3 regions of the Kitasatospora sp. NPDC004615 genome follow, and region 1 is predicted to be linked to each of the others. Evidence: riboswitches for the same ligand, from Rfam matches in the RefSeq annotation. Region 1 holds a riboswitch; each other region holds the start of a gene.

The links. A riboswitch is a leader RNA that binds a small molecule or an ion and turns the genes downstream of it on or off. The one in region 1 is predicted to bind cobalamin.
Region 2: another riboswitch for cobalamin. It lies ahead of ACFYS8_RS08160 (ribonucleoside-diphosphate reductase subunit alpha); the one in region 1 lies ahead of cobN (cobaltochelatase subunit CobN).
Region 3: another riboswitch for cobalamin. It lies ahead of metE (5-methyltetrahydropteroyltriglutamate--homocysteine S-methyltransferase); the one in region 1 lies ahead of cobN (cobaltochelatase subunit CobN).

The regions. Positions count from the first base shown of each region.
Region 1 covers NZ_JBIALQ010000001.1:364,249-371,322, forward strand. The annotation lists gene ACFYS8_RS01695 (precorrin-2 C(20)-methyltransferase) at 1-1,286, opposite strand, end outside; gene ACFYS8_RS01700 (precorrin-8X methylmutase) at 1,283-1,909, opposite strand; gene ACFYS8_RS01705 (hypothetical protein) at 1,906-3,633, opposite strand; cobalamin riboswitch at 3,797-3,935, shown strand; gene cobN (cobaltochelatase subunit CobN) at 4,210-7,074, shown strand, end outside.
Region 2 covers NZ_JBIALQ010000002.1:278,475-285,548, forward strand. The annotation lists gene ACFYS8_RS08145 (histidine phosphatase family protein) at 1-247, shown strand, start outside; gene ACFYS8_RS08150 (helix-turn-helix domain-containing protein) at 255-1,238, opposite strand; gene ACFYS8_RS08155 (GNAT family N-acetyltransferase) at 1,508-2,002, shown strand; cobalamin riboswitch at 2,112-2,244, shown strand; gene ACFYS8_RS08160 (ribonucleoside-diphosphate reductase subunit alpha) at 2,417-4,849, shown strand; gene ACFYS8_RS08165 (ribonucleotide-diphosphate reductase subunit beta) at 4,849-5,868, shown strand; gene ACFYS8_RS08170 (glycoside hydrolase domain-containing protein) at 5,961-7,074, opposite strand, start outside.
Region 3 covers NZ_JBIALQ010000004.1:23,674-30,747, reverse strand. The annotation lists gene ACFYS8_RS15010 (hypothetical protein) at 1-463, opposite strand, end outside; gene ACFYS8_RS15005 (MFS transporter) at 558-1,778, shown strand; gene ACFYS8_RS15000 (hypothetical protein) at 2,186-3,394, opposite strand; gene cobF (precorrin-6A synthase (deacetylating)) at 3,676-4,437, shown strand; cobalamin riboswitch at 4,500-4,722, shown strand; gene metE (5-methyltetrahydropteroyltriglutamate--homocysteine S-methyltransferase) at 4,871-7,074, shown strand, end outside.

The sequences.
Region 1 (7,074 bases):
GCCGCGGCACGCAGCCGGCGGGCGATCACCTCCCAGGGCTTGAGCCGGTCGGAGAGCGAGATCACCGCGTAGTCGTGGCCGAGCGGCGCACCGGCACGGGACGCGGCGGCGTGCGCGGCCGTCATCCCGGGCAGCACGCGCACGGCGACGTCCCGGTACGGGTCCTGGCAAGCGGCCTCCAGCACGGCGGTGGCCATCGCGAACACACCCGGGTCGCCCGACGAGACGACCGCGACCCGGCGGCCGCGACGCGCCAACTCCAGGGCGAATTCGGCCCGCACACCCTCGACCTTGTTGTCGGACCCATGCCGTACCTGCCCCGCCCGGACCGGCACCCGGTCCAGGTACGTGGTGTAGCCGACCAGGTCCGTCGCGTTGGCGAGCGCCCCACGCGCCTCGGGCGTCAGCCACAGCGGCCCCGCCGGGCCGGTCCCGACCACCACGACCTCACCCAACGCCGGTTCGCCGTCGGGGAGTTCCCCTCCCTCTACCGCCAGCGCCTCGAAGGGCTTGCCCTCGGAGTCGAGGGCGGCGACCCGGCTGGGCAGGACGGCGACCGAGAAGTACGGCACGCTGTCGGCCTCGATCTCGGCGAGCCGGCCGGTGCGCTCACCTTCCATGGTGGCGCGCTCGACATACCGCGCCTCGTCCAGCCGCCCGGCCCGCTCCAGGGCGCGGCGCACGGCGGGGAAGGTGCGGCCGAGTTTCATGATGACGGCCGAGTCGGTGGCGGCGAGGCGCGCCGTCAACTCCTCCTCCGGCAGGGTGCCCGGGATGACCGTCAGGACCTCTTCGGCCTCCACCAGCGGGGCGCCGAGGCGAGCGGCGGCAGCGCTGATGGAGGTGACGCCCGGCACCACCTCGGTGGGGTAGCGGTGCGCGAGGCGCTTGTGCATGTGCTGGTAGGAACCGTAGAACAGCGGGTCGCCCTCGGCGAGGACGACCACCATCCGCCCGGCGTCGAGGTGCGCGGCGAGCCGGTCGGACGCCTCCTGGTAGAAGTCGTCCAACGCACCCCGATATCCGCCCGGGTGGTCGGTGGTCTCCACGGTGACGGGGTACATCAGCTGCTCTTCTATCTGACCACCCGTCAGATAGCGCTCCGCGATGGCCCGGGCGTGCGAACGTCCGTGCCGCGCACAGTGGTAGGCGATGACGTCGGCCCGGCCGATGAGTTCGGCGGCGCGCACCGTGATCAGCGACGGATCACCCGGCCCGACACCGACGCCGTACAGCCGCCCGGCCGCCGACTCCCCGGCCCCGTCGATTTCCTGACGCTCAGTCATTCCTGTTCGCTCGCAATCGCGTTGATCGCGGCAGCGGCGATCGCGCTGCCGCCCCGGCGGCCCCGGACCACCAGGTGTTCCAGTGCGGCCGGGTGTTCGGCCAGGGCCTGCTTGGACTCGGCGGCGCCGATGAACCCGACCGGGACGCCGATCACGGCGGCGGGCCGGGGCGCGCCGGCCTCGATCAGCTCCAGCAGCCGGAACAGCGAGGTCGGCGCGTTGCCGACGGCAACCACGGCGCCCTCCAACCGGGGCAGCCAGAGTTCCATCGCGGCGGCACTGCGGGTGGTGCCCATGGCGCGGGCGAGTTCGGGCACCGACGGGTCGGTGAGGGTGCAGATCACCTCGTTGTCGGCGGGCAGCCGCTTGCGGGTCACGCCACTGGCAACCATGTTGACGTCACAGAGGATCGGCGCCCCGGCATGCAGGGCGCGCCGGGCGTCGGCGACCACGTTCGGCGACCACAGCAGGTCCTCGACCAGGTCGGTCATGCCGCAGGCATGAATCATCCGCACCGCGACCTGGGCCACGTCGGCAGGCAGCGCGGCGAGGTCGGCCTCGGCGCGGATGGTGGCGAAGGACTGGCGGTAGATGGATGCGCCGTCCTTCTCGTAGTCGATCATTCGGTCCTCCGCCATTCGGCATTGCGCGCCTCGGCGACTGCCTCGGCGATGTCGTTCTCGGCGCTGTTGCGCTCGGTGCTGTCGTTCTCGGCGCTGTGGTTCTCGGCGCTGTTGCGCCCGGCGCCGTTCTGCCCGGTGCCGTTCTGCCCGGTGCCGTTCTGCCCGGTGCCGTTCTGCCCGGTTCTGTCGTTTTGGGTTCTGTTTTTGTCGCCGGTGTTGCAGCCCGCCGAGTTGATCCCTGCACGGATTATCTCCGCATAGATGTTCTCCTCGGCGCCACCCCCCGCGACCCCCCTCCCACCGGACCCGATACCCGCACGGACAATCTCGGCGCCGCCACCCCCCGCACCCCGACCGACCTCGCGGGCCCGCCCGTCCACGGCGACCCGGTATCCGGTCGCGGTGGCCAGCACGTCGACCCAGCGACCGGCCGGGTGTCCGCAGCGCCGTTCGCACCCGGACCAGTGGACGGGCAGCCCCACAGCAGGAACGGCGGCTATCGCGCGCACGGCCTGCGCACGAACGTCGGCAAGCGCTTTCCCGCAACCGGGCAGACCGGTGCAGGCGCTGACGCCCTCCCAGGGGCCGCCGGACTCGACCCGGAAGCCCGCGTCGGCGAGGCGTGGCAACCAGTCGGCACCGGCTCCGGGCACCACGACGCCCCGCCACGGCGTGAGCCGCACGCTCGCGCCGCCGCCGCCGCTCGCGTCGCCGCCGCACCCCTCCCCTCCCGACGCCAGCGCGTCCGCCAGCAGTCGCCACTGCGCACTGGTCGCACGGCCGAACCGCAGCCCGACCGACACCCCGCCACCGCCACCACCACCGCCACCACCGCCACCGCCACCGCCACCGCCACCACCACCGCCACCACCGCCACCGCCACCGCCACCGCCGGGGATCGCACCCAGCACCGGTCGCTCCCCCGTGAATCGCGGCAGCGGCACGTCGCCGGCGGGCAGTTCGGACTGCACTTCGCGCAGGTGCCAGGCACGGCCGGCGGCCAGGTCGAGGAAGTGGCGGGCGGCGTCGAGGGCGGCGGGGACGGGGTGGTCGACGGTGGAGGCGTGGTCGGCGCGGCCGAGGCGCAGCAGGGCGCGGCCGTCGCCTATTGCGATCAAGGTCACATCGGCGTCAAGGGCGGCGGTGTCGCCGCGGCCGTCGTCGAGGGCGAACAGGAACTTGCCGGAGAGTCGGGCGGCCCAGGGTGCGGCGCACAGGGCGGCGTCCAACTCTCGCACCCAGTACGGGAGATCGACGCCCTGGGCGCCGCGGCCGTCGAGGCCGGCGAGCGGGGAGGCGGCGATGTTGCGGACGCGTTCGTGGGTGTCGGAGGGCAACAGGCCGACGGAGCGGAGCCGTTCGGCGAGGTCGGTGGCGCACTGTTCGCGCAGGCCGCGCAGCTGGAGGTTGCCGCGGGAGGTGATCTCGACTTCGCCGTCGCCCAGCGCGTCGGCCGCGTCGGCCAGGGCGAGTAGCTGATGGTACGTCAAGTACCCGCCGGGGAGGCGGAGTCGTGCGAGTTGGCCGTCCTCGGCGGGGTGCAGGCGGAGCGCGCCGGGGCAGGCGTCGGCGCGGCCTCGGTCGGGCCCGACGAAGGGTGCCGCAAGGGCGTCGGGTGTGGGTGGCATGGCGGCGAGCATACCCATGGCCGCGATTCGCGCCACCGCCCCGACCACCACCCCGACCACCGCCCCGACCAGCAGCCCGGCCACCAGCCCGGCCACCACCCGAGTGGCAGCCCCAACCGTCGCCCGGAGCTCGCCCGGAGCTCGCCCGAAGGTCCCGCGCCAGGGTCAAATCCCCAGGTCGGCACGGGTTCCCGGGGGCGGAACCGGTGGGGCGTCGCAGGTCACACTCCCGCCGACGGGCCATCAACCCGTACGATGCTGGGCGGGCACCTCTCGGGGTGTCCGCTGCCAGCGACGGCACAGCGGAGGAAGTCCGGTGAGAATCCGGTGCGGTCCCGCCACTGTGACCGCGGCTCAGTGAGCCGTGGGAGCCAGGAACTCCGGCCGTCCTCCACTGCCCGGGGCGAGGACCCCGAGGAAGGTCCGTGCCATGCGCTGCCGCATGCCCGCATCCCGGCGGGTGCCTGTGGGCTCTGTCCCCACCTGGGCATCCACCGGGCCGTCGTCCGTTGCGACGTCCCCCGGGCCGTCCGTTGCGACGTCCACCGGGCTGTCCATCGCGCCGCCCGTCGGACCGTTCCGCGTCCTCGATCGCACCTGTGCTCCCACCACCGGGTTGACCGGGTTGACCGGGTTGTCCGCGCTGTTCGAGATGCCCGGGAGGGCTTTCGCATGATCCTGTTGCTGTCCACGTCGGACACGGACCTGCTGAGTGCCCGGGCGTCGAGCGGGCCGGTGCGGTTCCGTTGGGGCAATCCGGCACGCCTGGATCCCGCCGAGCTGCCTGCCCTGCTGGAGGGTGCGGAGCTGGTGGTGGTGCGGCTGCTGGGTGGGCGTCGGGCCTGGCAGGAGGGGCTGGACGTGCTGCTCGCGGGGCCGCGTCCGGTGGTGGTGCTGACGGGTGAGCAGGCGCCGGACGCGCAGTTGATGGAGTTGTCGACGGTGCCGGCGGGCATCGCGGCGGAGGCGCACGCGTACTTGGCGCACGGTGGTCCGGAGAACCTGGCGGAGCTGGGTGCGTTCCTGTCGGACACGGTGCTGCTGACAGGTCACGGGTTCGCGCCGCCGGCCTCGGCCCCGTCCTGGGGTCCGCTGGAGCGCACCGCCCGCACCTCGGAGGGCCCTTCCGTCGCGGTGCTGTACTACCGGGCGCACCACATGAGCGGCAACACGGCGTTCGTGGAGACGCTCTGCCGGGCGATCGAGGACGAGGGTGCGCAGGCCCGCGCGTACTTCTGCGCGTCGCTGCGCGGTGCGGAGCCGGAGCTGCTGGCGGAGCTGGGCGCGGCCGACGTGATCGTGACGACGGTGCTGGCGGCGGGCGGCACCCGGCCGGCCGACGCGCAGGCGGGTGGGGACGAAGAGGCTTGGGACGCCGGGGAGTTGGCGGCGTTGGACCGGCCGATCCTGCAGGCGCTTTGCCTGACCTGGTCGCGGGCGCAGTGGGCGGGCAGTGACGACGGGCTGTCTCCGTTGGACACGGCGACGCAGGTGGCGGTGCCGGAGTTCGACGGTCGGCTGATCACTGTTCCGTTCTCGTTCAAGGAGGTCGACGAGGACGGGCTTACGGTGTACGCAGCGGACCCGGAGCGTGCGTCGCGGGTCGCCGGGATCGCGGTGCGGCATGCGCGGCTGCGGCACACTCCGGCGTCCGAGCGGCGCCTCGCCCTCGTTCTGTCCGCTTATCCGACCAAGCATGCGCGGGTCGGCAACGCGGTCGGCCTGGACACCCCGGCCTCGGCGATCCGGCTGTTGGAGCGGCTGCGCGCGGAGGGCATGGACCTGGGCGACAGCCTGCCGGGTCTGGACACCGGGACCGGGCACGGCCACGACGGCGACGCGCTGATCCACGCGCTGATCGAGGCGGGCGGCTACGACCAGGCGTGGCTGACGGAGGACCAGCTGTCCCGCAACCCGGTGCGCATCCCGGCCGCCGACTACCGGCGTTGGTACGCCACGCTCCCGGCGGCGCTGCGCGAGCAGGTGAAGGAGCACTGGGGTCCGGCGCCGGGCGAGCTGTATGTCGACCGGTCGCAGAACCCGGACGGCGACATCGTGCTGGCGGGTCTCCGGTCGGGCAATCTGCTGGTGCTGATCCAGCCGCCGCGCGGGTTCGGCGAGAACCCGGTGGCGATCTACCACGACCCGGATCTGCCGCCGAGCCACCACTACTTGGCGGCGTACCGCTGGATCGCGGCGGCGCAGCAGGACGGCGGGTTCGGTGCGCACGCGGTGGTGCACCTGGGCAAGCACGGCAATCTGGAGTGGTTGCCGGGCAAGACGGCGGCACTGTCGGCGGAGTGCGGTCCGGACGCCGCCCTGGGCGATCTGCCGCTCGTGTACCCGTTCCTGGTGAACGATCCGGGTGAGGGTACGCAGGCGAAGCGCCGGGCGCACGCGACGCTGGTCGATCACCTGGTGCCGCCGATGGCGCGGGCCGATTCGTACGGTGACATCGCGCGTCTTGAGCAACTGCTGGACGAGCATTCGAACATCGCGGCGATGGACCCGGCGAAGCTGCCGGCGATCCGGGCGCAGATCTGGACGTTGATCCAGGCCGCGAAGCTGGACCACGACCTGGGGTTGGCGGAGCGGCCGGAGGACGACGGCTTCGACGACTTCCTGCTGCACGTGGACGGTTGGCTGTGCGAGGTGAAGGACGCGCAGATCCGTGACGGTCTGCACGTGCTCGGCCAGGCTCCGCGCGGTACTGACCGGGTCAACATCGTGCTGGCGATCCTGCGGGCGCGGCAGATCTGGGGCGGCGTGCGTGCGCTGCCGGGTCTGCGGGAGGCGCTCGGTCTGGACGAGGCAGCACTGACGCTGGGGGCGACGGACGCGGCCGAGGCGCAGGCGCGGGCGCTGGTGGAGGCGATGGAGGCGGAGGACTGGAACCCGGCGGCGGTCGCGAAGGTCGCGGCAGGCCTGCCGCCGGCCGTCTCCGAGGTGCTGGCGTTCGCGGCGGCGCAGCTGGTGCCCCGACTCGCCGCGACCACGGACGAGTTGGACGCGGTGCTGCACGCGCTGCAGGGCGGGTTCGTTCCGGCGGGGCCGTCGGGGTCGCCGTTGCGCGGGCTGGTCAATGTGCTGCCGACGGGGCGGAACTTCTACTCGGTGGACCCGAAGGCGGTGCCGAGCCGGCTCGCCTGGGAGACCGGGCAAGCGCTTTCCGCCTCCCTGATCGAACGCTACCGGGCCGACAACGACGGGCAGTTCCCGCCGTCGGTGGGCCTTTCGCTGTGGGGCACCTCGGCGATGCGCACGGCCGGTGACGACATCGCCGAGGCACTGGCGCTGCTCGGCGTCCGCCCGGTGTGGGACGACGCCTCGCGCCGGGTGACGGGTCTGGAGGCGATTCCGCTCGCCGAGTTGGGCCGTCCCCGGATCGATGTGACGCTGCGCATTTCGGGGTTCTTCCGCGACGCGTTCCCGCACGTGGTGGCGCTGTTGGACGACGCGGTGCGGCTGGCGGCCGGCCAGGAGGAGCCCGCCGAGCAGAACTTCGTCCGGGCGCACGTGCAGGCGGACCTGGCCGAG
Region 2 (7,074 bases), on a different contig from region 1:
CTGGCTGGACGTGGCGCTGCGGGTGCGCGGCCTGCTGCGCGACCTGAACGAGGAGGAGGCCGGCCGGCCGGTGCTGCTGGTCGCCCACGACTGCACGGTGCTGATGCTGCGTCACGTGCTGGACCGGCTGGGCGAGGAGGAGCTGCTGGCGCTGCCGCCGGTGGGCAACTGCTCGACCAGCCTGTGGCGGGCCCGCGAGGGCCGGCTGCGGCCGTCCGGCTGGAACCAGACCTCGCACCTGTCCTGAGCGGCCGTCAGGCGGGCTGCCGCTCGGCAGCCCGCCCGAGGCCGCCGGGCCCGCCGAAGGCCCGCCGGTAGGCCTGCGGGGTGGTGCCGAGGCGGCGGCCGAAGTGGTGCCGCAGGGTGGCGGCGTTGCCGAAGCCGCAGCGGGCGGCGACCGCGTCCACGCTCTCGTCGGTGGACTCCAGCAGGCGCTGCGCGAACAGCACCCGCTGGCCGGTCAGCCAGCGGTGCGGGGTGGTGCCGGTCTCCTGCTGGAAGCGCCGGGCGAAGGTGCGCGGGGACATGTGGGCGTGCCGGGCGAGGTCGTCCACGCTGGTCTCCCGGTCGAGGCGGTGGCGCATCCACTCCAGCGTCCCGGCCAGTGACTCGCCGTCGCCCTCGGGCAGCGGGCGGGTGACGAACTGCGCCTGCCCGCCGTCGCGGTGCGGGGCGACCACCATCCGGCGGGCGATCTCCCGGGCCACCTCGGCGCCCTGCACCTTGCGCACCAGGTGCAGGCAGGCGTCGATGCCGGCGGCGGTGCCGGCCGAGGTGATCACCGGGTCGTCGTCCACGTACAGCACGTCGGGTTCGACGGTGGTCAGCGGGAAGCGCTCGGCCAGCACGTCGGCGTACCGCCAGTGGGTGGTGCTGCGGCGGCCGTCGAGCAGGCCGGCGGCGCCGAGCAGGAAGCTGCCGGAGCAGATCGACAGCGTATGGGCGCCGCGCGCGTGGGCGGCCCGCAGGGCCTCGCAGAGCGCCTCGGGGTAGTGGTCGCGGATGCCGGTGGCGGTGGCGATCACCAGGTCCGCCTCGGCGAGCCGCTCCGGGCCGTACGGCACGTGGACGTCGAAGCCGGCGTGCGTGCGCATCGGGCCGGGCCGGTCGCCGACCAGGCCGAACTCGTACACCGGCAGGCCGGTGTCGCTGCGGTCCAGGCCGAACACCTCGCAGGCCACGCCCAGTTCGAAGGGGTGGATCTCCTCCAGCACGATCACCGCGACGTTCCTCAGCATCCGTCCAGCATGGCAGTGGCAGGATTTCGTGGCAATGCTGCGTTCCTGCCACTCGTGACGGGGTGCGGCGGCGCGGAGAGTGGGGCCATGACCTCCGCGCTCGCCCTGCTGGGCCTCATCGGCAGCTTCGGACTCCTCGGCGTTCTGGTCGGCCGGGACCTGAACCGCAACGGCCGCCCGGGCCGGCCCGAACGGCACCGCCCGACCGGCTACCCCTTCGACCCGGACCTGGCCGACCCGCGCCGGACGCGGTCCGGCACACTGTCCGGATGCACTCCCCGATCGTCCGCCGCGCCCTCGACCACGACCTCGCCGGAGCCGGGGAGGTCAGCATCGAAGCCTTCGTCGGCGACGGCCACACCGACCCCGCGTCCGGCTACGTCGAACTGCTGAGGGACACCGCACGCCGCAACCGGGAGGCCGAGCTGCTGGTCGCCGTCGACGGCGACGGGACGGTCCTCGGCTGCGTGACGTTCGCCGCAGGCGGCACCCCCTGGGCGGACGTCGCGCTCCCAGACGAGGGCGAGATCCGGATGCTGGCGGTCGGCGCGGCCGCCCGCGGGCGCGGCGTCGGACGGGCGCTGGTCCGCGCGGCGATGGACCGCAGCCGGGAACTGGGACTGGCCGGGATGGCGTTCTCCACCCGGCCGGAGATGACCGCGGCGCACCGGATCTACGATGCTCTGGGCTTCCTCCGCACCCCCGGACGGGACTGGGAGGCGGCCCCGGGCGTGGACCTGATGGTCTACACGATGCGGTTCTGAGGCGGTTCTGCGGCCGTTCCGAGGCGGCTCCGGCGCGGTTTCCGTTGTCTACGCGCGGCACCTCCAACGCGACACGCGCTACTACATCTGGTGCCGCCAGCTCCAGCCGCCACAACATGTATGCTCGACCTCGCTGTCGAAGCAGGGGAACCCGGTGCGAATCCGGGACTGCCCCGCAACGGTGAGCGGGCTGTAGCAACGCCCGCGCAGTCCGAGGACCTGACCGACGGTGTGCGACACGGCATCCCCGCAGACGCCATGCAGCACTGTTTTGCCGTCCGGCCTCGCGGGCGGGCCGGGGGTGGGTCTTTCGCGCGCCGATCAAGCGTTTTCGGCGTGCCGTCCTCCCCTGCCGCACGCGCGCCACCGGACACCTTGAGCCACGTCCGCCGCCGCCACAGGAGAGAGTGCGCCTTGACCGTCGCCGCCTCAGTCACCCTGCCGTCCCAGGCTTCCGCCGACGCCTTCACCGACCCCGGTGCGGCACTGCTTCGGCTGCTCACCGACCGCAGCACCGACCTCCCCCAGGTGGACCCCGGCCACGTCGCCGCCGCCGCGCTGCGCGGCCGCCACGCCGGCTCGGACTTCGCCGAGCTGCGCGGGCTGGCCGTGGAGGCCGCCGCGTCGATGATCGCCGAGGACCCGCAGTACTCGAAGCTGGCCGCCCGCCTGCTGGCGATGGAGATCGCCGACGAGGCCGCCACCCAGGGCGTCACCTCGTTCTCCGCCTCGATCGCCGTCGGCCACGCCGAGGGCCTGATCGGCGACGCGACCGCCGAGTTCGTCGCCGCCCACACCGCGCTGTTCGACTCGCTGATCGACGCCGCCGGCGACGACCGCTTCGAGTACTTCGGCCTGCGCACCGTGCAGTCCCGCTACCTGCTGCGCCACCCGATCACCCGCAAGGTGGTCGAGACCCCGCAGCACTTCCTGCTGCGCGTGGCGGCGGGCCTGGCGGTCGGCAACTCCGAGCAGTCGGTGCTGGAGGTGGCCGAGCTCTACAAGCTGATGAGCCGCCTGGAGTACCTGACCAGCTCCCCGACGCTGTTCAACTCCGGCACCCGGCACCCGCAGATGTCCTCCTGCTACCTGCTGGACTCGCCGCTGGACAACCTGGACTCGATCTACAACCGCTACGCGCAGATCGCCCGGCTGTCCAAGCACGCCGGCGGCATCGGCCTGTCCTACTCCCGGATCCGCTCCCGCGGCTCGCTGATCCGCGGCACCAACGGCAAGTCGAACGGCATCGTCCCGTTCCTGCGCACCCTGGACTCCTCCGTGGCGGCGGTCAACCAGGGCGGACGGCGCAAGGGCGCGGCCTGCGTGTACCTGGAGACCTGGCACGCCGACATCGAGGAGTTCCTGGAGCTCCGCGACAACACCGGCGAAGAGGCCCGCCGCACCCACAACCTGAACCTGGCGCACTGGATCCCGGACGAGTTCATGCGCCGCGTGAACGCCAACGAGGACTGGTCGCTGTTCTCCCCGGCGGACGTCCCCGAGCTGGTCGACCTGTGGGGCGCCGACTTCGACGAGGCCTACCGCAAGGCCGAACTGGCCGGCAAGGCCGTCCGCACCATCCCGGCGCAGACGCTGTACGCCCGGATGATGCGCACCCTGGCGCAGACCGGCAACGGCTGGATGACCTTCAAGGACGCCTCCAACCGCGCCGCCAACCAGACCGCGCTGCCGGGCCGCACGGTGCACTCCTCGAACCTGTGCACCGAGATCCTGGAGGTCACCGACGACTCCGAGACCGCGGTCTGCAACCTGGGCTCGGTCAACCTGGGCGCGCACGTCGCCCCGGGCGCCTCGGCGGACGACCTGATCAACGCGATGGACTGGGACCGCCTGGACGCCACCGTGCGCACCGCGGTCACCTTCCTCGACCGCGTGATCGACATCAACTTCTACCCGACCACCGAGGCCGGGACGTCCAACTCCCGCTGGCGCCCGGTCGGCCTGGGCGTGATGGGCCTGCAGGACGTCTTCTTCAAGCTCCGGCTGGACTTCGACTCCGCCGAGGCGAAGGCGCTCTCCACGCTGATCTCCGAGCGCATCATGCTCACCGCGTACGAGCGCTCCGCGGACCTGGCCGAGCAGTTCGGCCGCCATGAGGCGTACGGCGAGACCCGCGCGGCCCGCGGCCAGCTGCACATCGACCATTTCTTTAAAGACCAGCACAGCGGTGGTGCCACCCCGCAGTGGACCGAGCGCTGGGACGCGCTGCGCGCCCGGATCGCCGAGACCGGTCTGCGCAACTCGCTGCTGCTGGCGATCGCCCCGACCGCGACCATCGCGTCCATCGCCGGCGTCTACGAGTGCATCGAGCCGCAGGTGTCCAACCTGTTCAAGCGCGAGACGCTGTCCGGCGAGTTCCTCCAGGTCAACCCGTACCTGGTGCGCGAGCTGAAGGAACTCGGCGTCTGGGACCAGCAGACCCGGGACGAGCTGCGCGAGGCCAACGGCTCCGTGCAGGACTTCAAGTGGCTGCCGGAGAACGTCCGTTCGCTGTACCGCACCGCGTGGGAGCTGCCGCAGCGCGCGCTGATCGACCTGGCCGCCGCCCGGCAGCCGTACATCGACCAGAGCCAGTCGCTGAACCTGTTCATGGCGGCGCCGACCATCGGCAAGCTGTCCTCGATGTACGCGTACGCCTGGAAGGTCGGTCTGAAGACCACCTACTACCTGCGCTCCCGCCCCGCGACCCGGATCGCCCAGGCCGCGTCGGGCACCGCCCGCACCGCCGCGCCCGTGCCGGTGCAGACCCCGACCCTCAGCCAGGCCGAGCAGGACGCCATCGCCTGCTCCCTGGAGAACCCCGAGTCCTGCGAGGCGTGCCAGTAATGAGCTCCGAAGACCAGAAGAAGATGCTGCTCGACCCGGGCTTCGAGCTGACGCTGCGTCCGATGCGCTACCCGTCGTTCTACGACCGGTACCGGGACGCGATCAAGAACACCTGGACCGTCGAGGAGGTGGACCTGCACTCCGACGTCGCCGACCTCGCCAAGCTCTCCGAGGGCGAGCGGCACATGATCGGCCGGCTGGTCGCGTTCTTCGCCACCGGTGACTCGATCGTCTCGAACAACGTGGTGCTGAGCCTCTACAAGCACATCAACTCGCCGGAGGCGCGGCTCTACCTGTCGCGGCAGCTGTTCGAGGAGGCCGTGCACGTCCAGTTCTACTTGACGCTGCTGGACACCTACCTGCCCGACCCGGAGGACCGCAACGCGGCCTTCGCCGCGGTGGAGAACATCCCCTCCATCGCGCAGAAGGCGCAGTTCTGCTTCAAGTACATGAACGCGGTCGACCACATCGACTCGCTGCAGAGCAAGGACGACCGGCGGGCCTTCCTGCTGAACCTGATCTGCTTCGCGGCGTGCGTCGAGGGCCTGTTCTTCTACGGCGCGTTCGCCTACGTGTACTGGTTCCGCAGCCGCGGCCTGCTGCACGGCCTGGCGACCGGCACCAACTGGGTGTTCCGCGACGAGTCGATGCACATGGACTTCGCGTTCTCGGTGGTCGACACCGTCCGCGAGGAGGAGCCCGACCTCTTCGACGACGAGATGGCCAAGCAGGTCACCGAGATGCTGGAGGAGGCCGTCGAGGCCGAGCTCCAGTTCGCCCAGGACCTGTGCGGTGACGGCCTGCCCGGCATGAACACCGCCTCGATGCGCCAGTACCTGGAGGCCGTCGCCGACCAGCGCCTGGCCCGCCTCGGCCTGCCGATCCGCTACGGCTCGACCAACCCGTTCGGGTTCATGGAGCTGCAGAACGTCCAGGAGCTGACCAACTTCTTCGAGCGCCGGGTCTCCGCGTACCAGGTCGCCGTCGAGGGCTCGGTCTCCTTCGACGACGACTTCTAGGCCGGAACCGGGCCGCACCCCGCACACGGCCGAGGGCCGCACCCCGTTCCCACGGGGTGCGGCCCTCGGCCGTTCTCAGGAACCTCGGCGGGTCAGCCGCGGCCCGAGGTGCCGCTGGCCCAGACCGCGCCGCCGGCGCTCGGGCTGCCGTTCTGGGTGTAGACCACGAAGTTGGCGTCGTCCTGGAGCAGGGCGTACGCCCCGGTGTTGCCGTAGGAGTTGGTGCTCCACAGGGCGGCGGTGGTGCTGCCCGCCTTGTAGATCACCATGTTGCCGTCGGGCTGCATGGAGAGGTACGCGCCGGCGTTGCCCCAGGTGTTGGTGGACCAGATCGCGGCGTTGTCGCTGCGGCGGTACATCACCAGGTTGCCGTCGTCCTGCATGACCAGCCGGACGGTCGCCGACTGGGTCCACTGGTTGCTGTACAGGCGCTGCCCGGAGCCGATCTTCGGCGCGAACGCCGAGGTGCCGGTGGCCCACAGCGCGCCGCCGGCGCCCGAACCGCCGCCGCGGCGGTAGACCACCACGTTGCCGTCGTCCTGCACGGTGGCGTACGCGCCGGCGCTGGAGGTGCCGGTGGCCCACAGGGCGCCGTCGTTGCCGGGGCCGCCGTTGCTGCGGTAGACGACCAGGTTGCCGTCGTCCTGCATGACGGCGTACGCGCCGGCGTTGCCGTAGGTGTTGCTGCTCCACAGCGGGCGGCCGCCGCCGACGTTCAGGTTGGCGACCAGGTTGCCGTCGGTCTGCATGGTCAGGGTGACCGCGTTGCTGCTGATGCTCTGGCCGGGGGCGAGGCGCTGGCCGGGCTGCAGGGAGTTGCCGGAGGCGGGCGAGGTGACGTCCAGGTAGTTGGCGTCGATGCCCATGGCGATGCCGCCGTACGTCTCGGTGACGTCGCCGGCGTACTGGTGGGCGCGGCGGCCGGGCATCCACTGGCCGGGGGTGGTCAGGCCCATGCCGGCGTCGGTCACGTCGTGGTGCGAGTTCCAGGCGGCGGCCCACAGCACGTCGGGCTCCGGGTAGGAGCTGTCGGTGTAGCGGGCGGCGAGGTCCTTGACGCCGCTGGAGGCGCTGGCGTAGACGCCGGAGCGGTAGCCCTTGTTGTGCAGCTGCGCCGTCCAGCCGGCCAGGAAGGAGACCACCCGGTCGCGGTAGACGCTGGAGTCGTAGTTCTCCATGTCGTTGTAGAGCACCGCGCCGGGCTGG
Region 3 (7,074 bases), on a different contig from region 1:
CGACGAGGTCGAACAGCCAGCCGCCGCCGTCCGACTCGTGGGGGCCGAACTCCACCGGCCCGCACCGCCAGGCGCTGTCACCGGCCTCGCGCCACGCGCACACCGAGGCGTCGAAGAACCCCTCGAACTGGAACTCCGGCTCCTTCGCGTAGCGGGCGAGCGAAGCGGGCAGCCCGTCGAGCAGCCCGGGCCAGTGCGCGCGGTCCTCCTCCCGCCACGGCGTCGCGTCGCTCTCGTGGTCGAAGCCGTAGAGGAACACCCCGGCCGGGTCGAACACGATCGCGTACAGGTCGCCCCCGCCGTTCTCCATCCGCGCCAGATCCACGCCCTCCCGCCAGCCGGGCACGAACGTGTGCATGAGGCCGTACCCGTCGAGGATCACGTCGAGCATGGCGATCGCCCGGCAGCGGTCGCGCAGCACAGCGGGTTCGGGCAGCACGGACACCAGTTCACGAACAGTCATGGCGCCCATTCAACAGTGCGTCACCGACACCCCTGACCTGCGCCTTCGCTCCGCCCGGGAGCGGGGGCGGCGGGCCCGTGGTTACGTGGGGCGCATGACCGGTCGTCAGCGTTCGGGGTACCTGGGGGCGGCGGGCGCGTTCGCCGTCTGCATGGCGGGCACCACGCTGCCCACGCCGCTGTACGGGCTGTACCAGGAGCAGATCGGCTTCTCCGAGCTGATGGTGACGGTGGTGTTCGCCGTCTACGCGCTCGGGGTGATCGGCGTGCTGCTGCTGGTCGGCAACGTCTCGGACGCGGTGGGGCGGCGCCCGGTGCTGCTGGTCGGGCTCGGCTGCGCGGCGGCGGCCGCGGTGGCGTTCCTGGCGGAGGGGGGTCTGCCGCTGCTCTTCCTGGGCCGGCTGCTGTCCGGACTGTCGGCGGGCCTGTTCACCGGCACCGCCACCGCGTACGTGCTGGAACTCGCCCCGCCCGGCCGCCGGGCCCGCGCCGGGTTCGTGGCCACCGCCGCGAACATGGGCGGCCTCGGCCTCGGCCCGCTGCTGTCCGGGCTGCTCGCCGAGTACACCTCCCACCCGCTGACGCTGCCGTACCTGGTCCATCTGGCGCTGCTGGCCGCCTCGTTCGCCGTCACCTGGTCGCTGCCCGAGACGGTGCCGGACGCCGAACCGCTGCGTGCGGCGCGCCCGCGCCGGCCGAGTCTGCCGCCGCAGGTGCGCGGGGTGTTCGTGCCGGCCGGGATCGCCGCGTTCGCCGGGTTCTCGTTGCTCGGGGTGTTCACCTCGGTCAGCCCGGCGTTCCTCGCCGAGAACCTGGACGTGCACAACCACGCCGCGGTCGGCGCGATCGTCTGCCTGGCGTTCTTCGCGTCCACCGGCGGCCAGCTGCTGGTGCCCCGACTCGGCGCGGCCCGGGCGATCCCGCTGGGCTGCCTGGTGCTGATCGCCGGACTCGGCCTGCTCGCCCTGTCCCTCGCCACCGACACCCTGACGCCACTCGTCCTGGCCGCGCTGGTGGGCGGCACCGGCCAGGGCATGGGGCTGCGCGGAGCCGTCGGCGAAGTGGCGGACGCGGCCCCCGCCGAGGAGCGCGGCGGGGTGCTGTCGGCGCTGTTCGTGGTGGCGTACTTCGGCATCTCGGTACCGGTGATCGGCATCGGCCTGCTCAGCGGCCCGCTCGGCCTCACCCACGCCGGCCTGGTCTTCGCCGCCTGCATGGCCGCCCTGGCAGCGGCCTCCGGCATCTACCTGCTGCGCCGCGACGTCCGCCCGCCCGCGGTACTACGGAATCACCGCGACGAGGACGCCAGACGATGAGCGGTCGGGGACGGGCGGTGGCGGCGGCGCTACCCGCCCGACGCCCCGTCAGTGAACCGCCTCCGGGAAACCCTCAAGACGCTCGCCGACCCGCTTCCGCGGCAGCGGCCCCGCCGGACAACCACCAGCAGGCTCCGACCTGCCACTGACCACCGTCACCACCCGCGCCGGCACAGCCCCCGCCGCACCACCAACCCCTCGGCGCAGGCGAACAGTGGCTCCACACGGTCGACGACCACATGCGCGGACGTCAGCACCAGCCGTCCGCCGGCCGCGTGCCAGGACCCGGGCCCGCCCGTCCCGTTCACTCCGGCGAGCCGGAGCCGTTCCACTCATGCCCACTTGTGGGAACCCTGGAGCCCGCGCGCCGGCCCCGCAGGTGAGAGCCCGGCGCGCGGGGCGGAGGGTCAGGAGGTCTTGGTGATGAGCAGCACGGTGTACGTCCCGCACTGGGAGCCGTTGACCTGGTTGCTGACCACCCAGCCGGCCGGGATCGGGGACGGGCCGCAGACCACCATGCTGGTCTGGGTGGTGACCTTCGTCAGCGTGTACACGGTGTAGACCCCGCACAGTCCGGAGTTGCCGAACGCCTGGGTGATCACCCAGCCGGCGGGGATCGGCGACTGTCCGCAGACGGTCAGGCTGGTCTGGGTGGTGACCTTCGTCAGGGTGTTGACGTTGTAGGTGCCGCAGGCCGAATTGTTGCTCTGCACCTGGGTGATGACATACCCGGACGGGATCGCGGACTGGCCGCAGACCTGGAGCGTCGTCTGGTCGGCGACCTTGACCAGCGAGTACCCGGGGTAGCTGCCGCAGCCGGCGCCGCTCTGCATCGTGGTGATCACCCAGCCGTCGGGGATGCGGGAGTTGGAGCACACCTGGAGCGAGGTCTGGGTGGTCACCAGCGTCACCGTGTACGTCCCGTAGGTGCCGCAGGCGGGCGAGTTGGGCTGGATCGCGGTGATCACCCAGCCGGGGAGGATCGCGGACTGGCCGCAGTCCTGGAGCGTGGTCTGGGTGGTGACCTTCAGCAGGGAGTACTGCGGGTAGTTGCCGCAGCCGGCGCCGTTCTGCGAGGAGGTGATCACCCAGCCGTCCTGGATCGGCGACATCGCGCAGGCCTGGTACGAGGTCGCCGTGGGCGGGATCAGCGTCACGGTGTACGTCCCGTAGGTGCCGCAGGCGGGCGAGACGGTCTGGACCGCGGTGATCACCCAGCCGGGGAGGATCGCGGACTGGGCGCAGTCCTGGAGCGTGGTCTGGGTGGTGACCTTCAGCAGCGAGTACAGCGGGTAACTGCTGCCGCAGGTCGGGCCGGTCTGCATCGCCGTGATCACCCAGTGGTCGGGGACGGGCGAGTTGGAGCAGGCCTGGATGGTGGTGGCGTCGCCCAACTCCGTGATGGTGAACAGCCCGTAGCCGCTGCACCCGGCCCAGTTCTCGCTGGTGATCACCCAGCCTGCGGGGACGGGGGTGTACCCGCAGATGGTGGTCGTCGCTCCCTGCGCCACTGCCGGAGCGGCCTGCGCCGTCGGCGCGCTCACAAGCGTGACGGCGCCCAGCAGGACGGCCATCACCGCGATCCATCTGGTCAGTGTCTGCCGAAGTCCTGTCATCTCCGTTGCCCCTCCTGGTCGGTGTCCGGCGCGGTGAGCCTGGCAGGCCGCCGGGTCCGTGAACAGACCGCGTCCCACCTGCGGCGTTACCGCCGGATCGGGGCCGAAAACCGTTCGCCCACCCCTGCACCGCCCTGGTCCACCGCGCCCCTGGGGATCGGCCCCCGCGGAAGGACGACACCCGGCCGGGTTCGAAGGCGGCAGCTGGTTGACGGAGCATCCGTTCCCCAACGTGCCTCCCACCTGCGGCTGCGCGGGAGGGACCAGGCAGAATCGGCGTCATGCGTACCCTTCTCGTCATCGGCATCGGCGCGGGCGATCCCGACCACCTCACTCTGGAGGCGGTCAAGGCGATCGGCCGCACGGATGCGTTCCTGCTCCTGGACAAGCCCGAGGAGCGCCAGGACCTGATCCGGTTGCGGCGACAGATGATCGCCGAGCACGGGCGGCCCGGGCACCGGGTGGTCGAGTTGATCGACCCCGCGCGCGATCGGAGCACGGCCGCGTACCGGGAGGCCGTCGAGGAGTGGCGGGAGCGGCGGGCCGATCTGGTCGAGCAGGCGGTGATGGAGGAGCTGGCGGACGGCGAGACCGGTGCCCTGCTGGTCTGGGGCGACCCGGCGCTGTACGACAGCGTGACCGCCGTGCTGGACCGGATCCTGGCGCGCGGCCGCACCGAGTTCGAGTACACCGTCATCCCCGGCATCAGCAGCATCTCGGTCCTGGCCGCCCGCCACCGCACCACCCTGACCCGCACCGCGCGGCCGGCGCGGATCACCACGGGGCGCCGCCTCGCCGCCGAGGGCTTCGGGCCGGGCTCGGAGGACGCGGTGGTGATGCTGGACGGGCAGGCCGCGTTCACCAAGATCGACCCGGCGGGTGTGCACATCCACTACGGCGCCTACCTGGGCACCGAGGACGAGATCCTGGCCTCCGGTCCGCTCGCCGAACAGGCGGACCGGATCGCGGAGTTGCGCGAGCAGGCGCGCGAACGCAAGGGCTGGATCATGGACAGCTACCTGCTGCGCCGCACCGAGGACTGACCCCGCACACCCATCGAGCGGACGGGTGCGGAGCCCAACTCCCCCACCCGTCCGCCTCGTTCTAGACTGATCGCGCAACTGGTTCGCGCACTGCCTCTGGGCAGGCGCGTCGTAAGAGGGAACCCGGTGGGAATCCGGGACTGCCCCGCAGCGGTGAGTGGGAACGACCGCCGTCATACGCACTGGGTCCGGACGGGCCCGGGAAGCGACGGCCAGTAGGTGTCCGGGCGTCGGCCCGGGCGGGGCCCACGAGTCCGAAGACCTGCCCGTTGCCCGGGTGCGACCGCTCGCTCCCGGCCCTCCGGTGACCTCGTGGGCGGGTCGGCCAACCATCGCTCGGGCAGGCGCAGTTGACAGCGCAGCACGACTCGCGGGCCTTCGCTTTCCGCGGTGTCGTCGGACCCAGGTTCGAGGCTCGCGAAGGAGAGTCCCCTTGACCACGAGGTCCACAGCCGCGGCAACTGTCCACGGCTACCCCCGTCAGGGCGCCGACCGGGAACTGAAGAAGGCCGTCGAGGGCTACTGGAAGGGCAACGTCACCGCTGACGCGCTGCTCGCCGCCGCCGCCGAACTGCGCTGTGCCAACTGGCGTCAACTGGCCGGCGCCGGCATCACCGAAGTCCCCACCGGCGACTTCTCGCTGTACGACCACGTGCTGGACACCACCGTCGCCGTCGGTGCGATCCCGCCCCGGCACCGGGCCGCGGTGGACGCCGACCCGCTCGCCGGCTACTTCGCCATGGCGCGCGGCACCCAGGAACTCGCGCCGCTCGAAATGACCAAGTGGTTCGACACCAACTACCACTATCTGGTACCGGAGTTGGGGCCGGACACGGTGTTCGTCGCGAACTCCGCCAAGCAGGTCGGCGAGCTCCGCGAGGCACTCGGCCAGGGCTACCGGGCCCGCCCGGTGCTGCTCGGCCCGGTCAGCTACCTGCTGCTCGCCAAGGCCGCGCCCGGAACCCCGAACGGTTTCGAGCCGCTCACCCTGCTGGACCGGCTGCTGCCGGTATACGCCGAACTGCTGGCCGACCTGCGGGCCGCCGGCGCCGGATGGGCCCAACTGGACGAACCGGCGCTCGTCCAGGACCGCACCCCGGCCGAACTGGACGCCGCCGCCCGCGCGTTCCGCGACCTCGGCACGCTGACGGACCGTCCGAAACTGCTGGTCGCCTCGTACTTCGACCGCCTCGGCGAGGCCCTGCCGGTACTTGCCGAATCCCCGGTCGAGGGTCTGGCGCTGGACTTCACCGGACCGGCCGCCGGCAACCTCGCCGATCTCGCCGCGGTCGGCGGCCTGCCTGGCAAGCGGCTGGTCGCGGGCGTGGTGGACGGCCGCAACGTGTGGATCAACGACCTGGAGAAATCGCTGGCCACCCTCGCCACCCTGCTCGGCCTCGCCGACCGGGTGGACGTCGCCCCGTCCTGCTCGCTGCTGCACGTCCCACTGGACGTGGTCGCCGAGCGCGACCTGGACCAGCAGATCGGCCGCTGGCTGGCGTTCGCCCGGCAGAAGGCCGCCGAGACGGCCCTGCTGGCCCGCGCCCTGCGCGAGGGGACCTCCGCCATTGTCTCCCAACTCGCCGCCAACCGGGCCGACTTGGCGTCCCGCGCGGCATCCCCGATCACCCGCGACCCGGCCGTCCGGGCCCGCGCCGCCGCCGTCACCGACGCCGACACCCGCCGCGCCGACCCGTACCCCGTCCGCGCCGCCGCCCAGCGGGCCCGGCTCCAGTTGCCGCCGCTGCCCACCACCACCATCGGCTCGTTCCCGCAGACCGACGAACTGCGCACCGCCCGCGCCGAGTTGAACGCCGGACTGCTGGAGGAGGCGGACTACCACGCGCGGATGGCCGACGAGATCCGCGAGGTGATCGCCTGCCAGGAACAGGCCGGCCTGGACGTGCTCGTGCACGGCGAACCCGAACGCAGCGACATGGTGCAGTACTTCGCCGAGCAGCTCACCGGCTACCTGACCACCCGGCACGGCTGGGTGCAGTCCTACGGCACCCGGTACGTGCGGCCGCCGGTGCTGGCCGGTGACATCTCCCGCCCGTCCCCGATGACCGTCGACTGGTACGCGTTCGCACAGAACCTGACGGACCGCCCGGTCAAGGGCATGCTGACCGGACCGGTCACCATGCTGGCCTGGTCGTTCGTCCGCGACGACCAGCCGCTCGCCGACACCGCCCGGCAGGTCGCGCTGGCGCTGCGCGACGAGGTCGCCGACCTGGAGGCGGCGGGCGCGGCGGTGATCCAGGTGGACGAGCCGGCGCTGCGCGAGACGCTGCCACTGCGCCGGGCCGGGTGGCCCGGGTACCTGGACTGGGCGACCGGGGCGTTCCGGCTGGCCACCTCGCCGGTGCGCTCCGACACCCAGATCCACACCCACATGTGCTACGCCGAGTTCGGCGAAATCCTGGGCGCCATCGGCGAGTTGGACGCGGACGTGATCTCCCTGGAGGCGGCCCGCTCGCACATGCAGGTCGCCCACGAGCTGGCCGCCGCCGACTGGTCGGCCGAGGTCGGCCCGGGCGTGTGGGACATCCACTCGCCGCGCGTTCCGTTCCCCGCCGAGACCGTCCTGCTGCTGCGCCTGGCGCTCACCGCCGTCCCCGCCGAGCGCCTGTGGGTCAA